2 regions of the Bradyrhizobium sp. UFLA01-814 genome follow, and region 1 is predicted to be linked to the other one. Evidence: predicted binding sites of a transcription regulator. Region 1 holds the regulator's gene; the other holds the start of a gene.
The links. Region 1 encodes LexA, which represses DNA repair genes until DNA is damaged. Its sites were predicted from a motif close to TGTTCNNNNTGTGTTCNG; they were not measured.

Region 2: PMN64_RS13235 (ATP-dependent Clp protease adaptor ClpS) is a predicted target of LexA. The motif match lies at 1,341-1,358, and genes of this name have one in related genera.

The regions. Positions count from the first base shown of each region.
Region 1 is NZ_JAQOSR010000089.1:31,821-36,167, reverse strand. It holds gene PMN64_RS25125 (HAD family hydrolase) at 271-897, shown strand; gene glp (gephyrin-like molybdotransferase Glp) at 924-2,138, shown strand; gene lexA (transcriptional repressor LexA) at 2,383-3,087, shown strand; gene PMN64_RS25110 (hypothetical protein) at 3,345-3,773, shown strand; gene PMN64_RS25105 (hypothetical protein) at 3,919-4,146, shown strand; gene PMN64_RS25100 (ComEC/Rec2 family competence protein) at 4,143-4,347, opposite strand, start outside.
Region 2 is NZ_JAQOSR010000035.1:12,146-16,492, reverse strand. It holds gene PMN64_RS13235 (ATP-dependent Clp protease adaptor ClpS) at 1-1,312, opposite strand, end outside; gene PMN64_RS13230 (mechanosensitive ion channel family protein) at 1,627-3,969, shown strand; gene PMN64_RS13225 (LLM class flavin-dependent oxidoreductase) at 4,288-4,347, shown strand, end outside.

The DNA.
Region 1 (4,347 bases):
GCAGCGTCAGATGTGTATAAGAGACAGCCCTCATCCTGACAGACTTCCAAGACACAGGGACCCATTACCACGAATGGGAATTGTTGCGCGACGCTGGGGCCACAGCCTCCTCTCAACAACCCAACCCTGTGGTTATGGGTCCCGGCCTTCGCCGGGACGACGGTGGTGTGCGCGGGAACAGTCTCGCGATGAATGCAACGCCACGTACACCCGTCACTGAAATCGAGGACATTGCCGCCTGCCCGCAATTCTCGTACACGGTTTCATGCAATGACCTCGCAACTCTCTCCCGACTCCGTCGACGTGCTGCTATTCGATCTCGGCCGCGTCGTGCTCGACATCGACTTTGACAAGGTGATGGCGCACTGGGCGCAGCACGCCGGCTGTGCGCCCGCCGAGCTCGCCACCCGCTTTGTCGTCGACGACAGTTTCAAGCATCACGAGATCGGCCGGATCGACGACGCGGCGTTCTTCGAAAGCCTGCGCCGGACGCTCGGCATCGACATCACGGACGCCCAGTTCCTCGAAGGCTGGAATGCGATCTTCACCGGCGAGATGCCGGGCATCGCCCCGCTGCTCGCGGCGGCCGCCGAGCGGATGCCGCTCTACGCCTTCTCCAACACCAATCCGGCCCATGTCGCGCATTTCTCGGTCACCCATTCCGAGCTGCTCAGCCATTTCCGCAACGTGATCCTGTCCTCGAGCATCGGCTTCCGCAAACCCGACGCCGAGGCCTACGATCATGTGGTAAAAGCCATCGGCGTGCCGGCGTCGCGGATCCTGTTTTTCGACGACCTGGCCGCCAATATCGAAGGTGCGCGGGCGCGCGGCCTTCATGCTATCCACGTGACATCGACGGATGACGTGGCAAGGGCTTTGACCGCACTTGGTATTTGAACATTAGGAATTGAGGAGCTCTGAGCGTGGCCCTGATGCCGGTTGCCGATGCCCTGTCCGCCGTCCTCGCCGGCGCCGAACCGCTGCCGGAGGAGATGGTCGCGCTCGATGCCGCCTACCACCGCACCCTGGCGCACGACCTCGCCGCGCTGCGTACCCAGCCGCCGCAGCCGATGTCGGCGATGGACGGCTATGCGGTGCGCGCCGCCGATGCGGCTGACCTAAAGGCCCGGCTCAAGGTGATCGGCGAAGTGGCCGCCGGCCGGCCGTTCGAGCGGACGGTCGGCGCCGGCGAGGCGGTGCGGATCTTCACCGGCGGCGTGATCCCCAATGGCGCCGACGCGGTGATCATCCAGGAAGACACCGCCGTCGACGGCGGCGACCACATCACGATCACGGAGGCCGCCAGCGTCGGACGGCACATCCGCCCGGCCGGGGTCGACTTCCGTGCGGGCGAGGTGCTGCTCAGCGGCGGCAGCCGCCTGTCCGACCGCGCGCTGTCGCTGGCGGCCGCCATGAACTATCCGGAACTTGCGGTGCGCCGCCGCCCGAAGGTCGCGGTGCTGGCGACCGGCGACGAGCTGGTAATGCCGGGCTCGCAGCCCGGCCCCGGCCAGATCGTCTATTCCAACGGCTACGCGCTGCGGGCGCTGGCGCGCGCCGAGGGCGCCGAGACCATCGACCTCGGCGTTGCCGCCGACACGGTGGAGGCGACCACGGCCGGCATCCGCCGGGCGCGCGAGGCCGGCGCCGATGTCCTCATCACGACAGGCGGCGCCTCGGTCGGCGACCACGATCTCGTCAAGCGGTCGCTGGAAGCCGAGGGCGTCGACATGACGTTCTGGCGGATTGCGATGCGGCCCGGCAAGCCGATGATGCACGGCCGGCTCGGCGCGATGCGGGTGATCGGCCTGCCCGGCAATCCGGTGTCGTCCTATGTCTGCGCCTTCCTGTTCTTGGTGCCGTTGATTCGGGCGCTCAGCGGCCGGAAAGTGATTCATCATCGCCGCACGAGCGCCCTGCTCGGCCGCGACCTCGCCGCCAACGACCAGCGCGAGGACTATCTGCGTGCACGGCTCGAAGCGCGCGAGGACGGCACGCTGATCGCAACGCCGGTGACGCAGCAGGACTCGTCGCTGCTCGGGAATCTCGCTGCGGCACGGGCACTTCTCGTGCGTCCGCCGTTCGCGGCTGCGGCCGTCAAAGGCAGCGAATGCGAGATCCTGACACTGCCCGAATAAGGTTTTTCGCGCCCCGCCGATTGTGCGTTGCCTGATCCGTTCACCGGAAATTAAGTGGTTGCGGAACACATATCGAACATATAGTGTCCGTTCATGATTTGTTTCGAGTACTGGTGTCTACAATCGGGAAGCCGGGTGGAAGCAGGTGCATTGAGCACATGCTCCTGAGGTCAGGCCCCGCCTGCAGGCCCCACCAGAAGAGTCTCGGAATCGAACGACGCTATCAACCGGGGGAATACTCGAGATGCTCACGCGCAAACAGTACGAACTTCTGCGTTTCATCAATGAACGTCTGAAAGAGGCCGGCGTACCGCCCTCCTTCGACGAGATGAAGGATGCGCTCGACCTGCGCTCGAAGTCCGGTATCCACCGCCTGATCACTGCGCTGGAGGAGCGCGGCTTCATCCGCCGCCTGCCGAACCGCGCCCGCGCCATCGAGGTCATCAAGCTGCCCGAACTCTCGGCCGGCGGGGGCAACGGCCGCCGCGGCTTCACGCCCAGCGTCATCGAAGGCACCCTCGGCCGGCGCGCCAGCACGCCGCCGATCGCCGAGGACGACGGCAACCGTCCGGTCGCGGTCCCCGTGATGGGCCGGATCGCCGCCGGTACGCCGATCGAGGCGCTGCAGACCCGCAGCCACACCATCAGCGTGCCGCCCGACATGCTCGGCGCCGGCGAGCACTATGCGCTCGAAGTGCGCGGCGACTCGATGGTCGATGCCGGCATCCTCGACGGCGACATGGCGCTGATCCAGCGCAACGACGTCGCCAATACCGGCGACATCGTGGTGGCGCTGATCGACGAGGAGGAAGCCACCCTGAAGCGCTTCCGCCGCCGCGGCGCATCGATCGCGCTCGAGCCGGCCAACACCGCCTATGAAGTGCGCATCCTGCCGCCGAACCGGGTCCGCATCCAAGGCAAGCTGATCGGGCTTTATCGCAAATACTGAATTGCAAATACTTGCGGCGGCCGGGAACGAGCAACACGTCGGATCGTTCCTTGCATGATAGTGTAGCGTACGGCCTGCCCGATGCGCTCCGATACCTCTCGCGCAGCGTCGCGTGTTTGTGATCGGAGGCGGTCTCGGACCAGTCGTACAATCGCCCAGAAACGAGCAGAAGCTCGTTCGCTATCGTCCACTCTGGTAGAGGCCCTAATGCCTCAAGGAGAGGCACGGGTCGCTACCTCGAAATGAGGAGCCATCCGATGTGTGACTATAGTCTGCACGCCGTGGCATCGCGCCCCGCCATTGTCGGAGAGACGCTGATCACGACGACGTTCCGCGGCACGTCGACCCGCGGCTTTGCTTCGGAGAACGATCCCACTGTCGCGGTCTGCATGCTGCCGGGCACCGAGCTCGCTTTCGCCGAGAACGTTCGCTACGACAGCCGCTGGATCTGGACCAAGACGCTGAACTATCGCGTCGGCGTATTCAACGAAGTCGAGCCCGACGTGCCCGATCGGCATCATGACGCGGTCGAATTCCCCGACGGCAGCCATGTCCTGGTGACCCAGCTGGTCGAGGGACAGCGCGTCAGCGTGCTACAATTGCCGGCGCTGCATCCGCCGGTCGAGCACAAGCCGAAGGTCGTCGAGCGGCGGCCCTCCGCATTCGCAACGCTGTTTTTGGGTTGAGCGCATCGTCGCCGCGGAATGAGCTGTTCGGCGGCGGATGACCTAAGCAATTTCGGGCGACCCCGGACTTCCGCTTCCGGGGCGCAGGAGGAGGTTTGCGTCGGCCGGCGCCTTGGCGCATCATCGGGCACGGAGGACGTGTGCGGTGGTCGATAAGGTCACATGGCAAAAGGCTGGACGCGTCACGGAACCGGGCCGCTACATGTTCCGGTTCGGTTGGCTGACGGTGACGGCCGACGACCTGAAAGTCTGGGAGCAATTTCCCGAGGCTTCCTTTACCCTCGTCAAGAAGCCCGACGCCGGCCCCGATTCCGACGAATACCATCTCGGCCTGTTCGAGCTGCCGAGCGGCCCCTCACCGGACCACCGCTAATCATCGCCCTGCAGATCGGTCTCGGCCGGCGTCGCGTCCACGGCGGGCCGCGGCGCGGCGGCCGGCGCGCGCAGCGTCGTCTCGCTCTCGCCGTCGCCCGGAACCGCCGGCGACCACGGCCGGTCGATCCCGCCGGGCTTCACCGCATCGACGGCGTAACCGTCCCTGATCCGCCGTAGCACCAGCGCGCCGTGGCGGCGC
Region 2 (4,347 bases), on a different contig from region 1:
TGAGCAGGGATTCCTCGCACGGTCCGCCCATGTCCTCGCGGTCGCGTGCGATCAGATCGACATCCTCGATCACGACCATGGTCGGCTGCAGCAGCCGGGCAAGACTCATATAGGCGCCCAGAAGGCCGACCTGCTCGGCGGTGATGATCAGCGTTGTGTGGTTTGGCAGGTTGGTGGCGAGATAGCGGATGGTGTGGGTCTTGCCGGTGCCGGGCGGGCCGTAGAGCAGGATGCCCTTGCGGGTCGACTGGCCGAGCCCGCGCAACAGATCGCGGCTCCCGACAAAACCGAGCACGTTGCGGTCGAGCAGCCGCAGCGTCCGGTCCGGCAGGATCACGTCATCGCGAGCGACCGTCGGCAGGCGATGCACGGTCAAGCCACGCGAACGTCCGCGATAGTTGGCGCCATCCTCCAGCGACAGGATCTTGCCGCGATAGGATCGCGCTGCATGCACGGCGGCCTCCAACTCGGAGAAGGTGCGCTGCACGAAAGCATTGCCGGTCGCCCCGGCGGGCAACGCAAGCTCGATTCGCAGCGACGGCTCGTGATTATATTCGCGATGGAACGTCAGCAGCACGGCGTAGCGCAGCTCGCCGGTTCGGCACAGCCACAGTCCATTGGCAAGGCATTTCACCGGCTCGGCCTCGCCGATATCGACGTCGCGATATTGCGGCGGCGCGATCGCCGGCGCATTGCGGCCGGCCTTCATCAGCGCCGCGAAGTCGAGCGTCTCGTAGCGATATTCCTCATGGATGCCGAAGAAATGGATTGGATCGGTGAGCAGCTTGTCGATCGCGACCTGAACGTCGGCGCGCATGTGGCCCGGAAACTGTCGCGCCCGTGTCACGACCAGGTTGCGCGGCACGCCGGCGAAATGCCAGTCGAGCGCAACGTAAGCGGACCGAAACGTCTCGCCCGGCAATTCTTCCGAGCTGCGGCGTGCAGCGAGCAGGCATTCGCTGCACAGCGACGCAGTTGTACCGGGGATCAGAATCTCCGTCACGGCCCTCGGGGCTTCGCAGAGATCGCAGGGCCGGCTGGCGTCGGCGGACTCGGTGGTGATCATCAACGGCTGACCGTTCGAGCGGATCAGCCATTTCGCCGAGTTGAAGATTGCCCGTGCCACCGGTCCCGGATAGGGGCCGCACGGAACGGCGCCCTTGGCCTCGATCAAGGCAGCGGATGCGATGGCTTCCTGCTCGGATTTCCCGAACACGGTGCGCAACAAATCCTGCACGAATTCCAGCGGGGTCTCGTCGTCGTCGTGAATGAAGAGCCGCACCGGACCGTCGTCGCTAAACACGTCGTGCATGAGACCCCCGAAACGCAATTGGGAACAAAAGAACAAAGTAAGAACATCACGGCGGCTCCTGCGCGTCAAGCGAAAGATTCTGCCGTCTCATCCCTGACGTGTAGTGAGCCGATCGGCCGGGAACGTGCACTGGAAGTGTAAACGCGGCTCAACGCCTGTGACGATTATGTTGCGGCAAATGCCAAGAGATGGCCGTCACAGCGGCAAACTTCCGACACACCATCGGGGCGAAAAGGAGTATCCGACATGGCGCGAGCGCGAGAGCAGATTCCTCCCAAGGGTTTGCGGTCGCGCAGTTATTTTATGAGGCCCTCGTGTCGCACAAACTTCGCCTTGCGCTGCTTCTCGTCTTCACTTTGTTCGTCTCTCCCGCGTTCGCGCAGCCGGCCGCCAAGCCGGCGCCGCCGCAACCCGTTACCAGCGACGCGCTGACGCCCGAGCAGGCCAAGCGCGCGCTCGACACGCTGCAGGACGACAAGAAACGCGGCGAGATCATCAACACGCTGCGCGCCATCGCCAATGCCTCGCCGCAGGCGGCGGCGCAGCCGGCGCCCGAGCAGCCGCAGTCATCGATCCCGCTCACCGCCGACAGCCTTGGTGCGCAGCTGTTGCTGATGGTGTCCGAGCAGGTCGGTGAGATGTCGCGCGAGGTCGCCGACGTCGCGCGCACGCTGACGCATTTCCCGGCGTTCTATTACTGGTTCGTGCGCACCGCCAATGATCCGGTCGCCTATGGCCTCTTGATCGATATCGCCTGGAAGCTGGCGCTGGTGTTCGGCTGCGCGCTGGCCGCCGAATGGGTGGTGTTCCGCCTGATCAAGCGGCCGGTCGCGTTCCTGGAAGCGCGGCTGCCGCAGACCGCGCGCATGCCGGTGCAGACGCTCGCCAGCGTCGATCCGCCGTCGTCGGTTGCCGACGTCACGCCGGCGCCCGAGTTGCAGCGGCGCCGGCTGAGCCTGGCGCGGGCCTGGCAGTCGCTGATCCGGCTGCCCTTCGTGCTTGGGCGCCTGTTGCTCGAATTGCTGCCGGTCGTCGTGTTCGGCGGCATCGCCACCGCGCTGCTCGGCACCGAGATCGGCGATCAATCGACCACGCGTCTCGTGATCCTGGCCGTCGTCAACGCCTATGTGTTCTCGCGCGTCTTGATCTGCGCGGTGCGCGCGCTGGCAGGGCCGTTCGGCCTGTTCCGCGTCCGTGCCGAGACCGCGGCCTATATCGAGATCTGGGCCCGGCGGATCGTTGCCGTCGGCGTCTCCGGCATCGCCTTTGCCAATGTCGCGCTGCTGCTCGGGCTGCATCGCGCCGGCTATGCCGCGCTGATCCGGCTCGTGATGCTGGTGGTGCATCTCTTTGTCGTCGTCATCATCCTGCAGTGCCGCCGCCAGGTCGCCGACGTCATCCGCGCGCCGGCCGATCGCACCGGGCTTGCGGCGCGGACGCGTAACCGGCTCGCGGCACTCTGGCATGTGCTGGCGATCGCGCTCGACCTCGCGCTGTGGGCGGTGTGGGCGCTCAACATCCGCAACGGCTATTCGCTGCTGCTGCAATATTTCGTCGGAACCATCGCGGTGCTCCTGGTTACCCGCCTCGTCACCATGGTGGTGCTGAGCCTGATCGATCGCGGCTTTCGCATCAGCCCGGAGCTGATCCAGCGCTTCCCCGGGCTCGAGACCCGCGCCAACCGCTATCTGCCGCTGCTGCGCAAGGTGGTCACGGCGGTGATCGCCTTCATTGGCTTCGTCGCGCTGCTCGAGGTCTGGGGCGTCGACGCCATCGTCTGGTTCTATGGCGGCCAGATCGGAAGCCGCCTGATCTCGGCGCTGGTGACGATCGGCATCGCCGCGCTGGCCGCGGCCGTGATCTGGGAGGTCGCCAATGCGCTGATGGACCGGCAGATCGACACCCTGTCGCGCGACGGGCATTACGCCCGCGCCGCGCGCCTGCGCACCTTCCAGCCGATGCTGCGAACCGCGCTGTTCTGCATGATCGTCGCGGTGGTCGGCCTCACGGCGCTCAGCGAGATCGGCGTCAATGTCGCGCCGCTGCTCGCCGGCGCCGGCATCGTCGGCATCGCGATCGGCTTCGGCTCGCAGAAGCTGGTGCAGGACCTCATCACCGGGCTGTTCCTTTTGATCGAGAACACCGTGCAGGTCGGCGACAACGTCACGGTGTCGGGCCTCTCGGGCGTGGTCGAGAACGTCTCGATCCGCACCATGCGGCTGCGCGCCGGCGACGGTTCGGTGCACGTGGTGCCGTTCAGCGCGGTGACGACGATCACCAACTCCAGCCGCGGCGCCGGCAATGCCGCGGTCAGCGTCAACGTGTCCTACAAGGAGGACACCGACCGCGCCGGCGAGGTGCTGAAGGACATCGTCGCCCAAATGCGCCAGGAGACGGCGTATCGCGCATTCATTCGAGGCGACCTCGAATTGTGGGGCGTCGACAAGGTCGACGGCTCGGTCGTGACCATCGTCGGCCAGATCCGCTGCACCGATAGCGGCCGCTGGGCGGTGCAACGCGAGTTCAACCGCCGCATGAAACGGCGCTTCCAGGAGGAGGGCATCGAGATCGCCTCGATGGGCCAGACCATCCTGATGCAGCTTCCTCCACCCTCCGAGCCCGATACCAACGCCCAGCCGCGCCGCGCGGCGGGGTGATTCCTGACCCTCATCCTGAGGAGCCCGCATAGCGGGCGTCTCGAAGGATGTAGGCAGACGGGCCTCATGGTTCGAGACGCGCATTCGCGCTCCTCACCATGAGGGGCATTATCCGTCTCACGATTGCGACACGTCTCGCGACCGTGAGACGGTCGCGGCGCTCCTAAGCCCGAAGACCGGCGCGCAGCCGGCCGAAATCCGGCCGTTCTCACCCATTCCCTGCGACTTCCTCCGCTGGCACAGCGCTTGCTGATTGTCATGCAATGCGCGGCAAGACGCATTGCATGACTGAACCCAACGCGAAGGAAGGAAACGCACATGGAGCTTGGATACTTCACCATGCCCTCGCACCCGCCGGAGTGCGGATTGAAGGAGGGC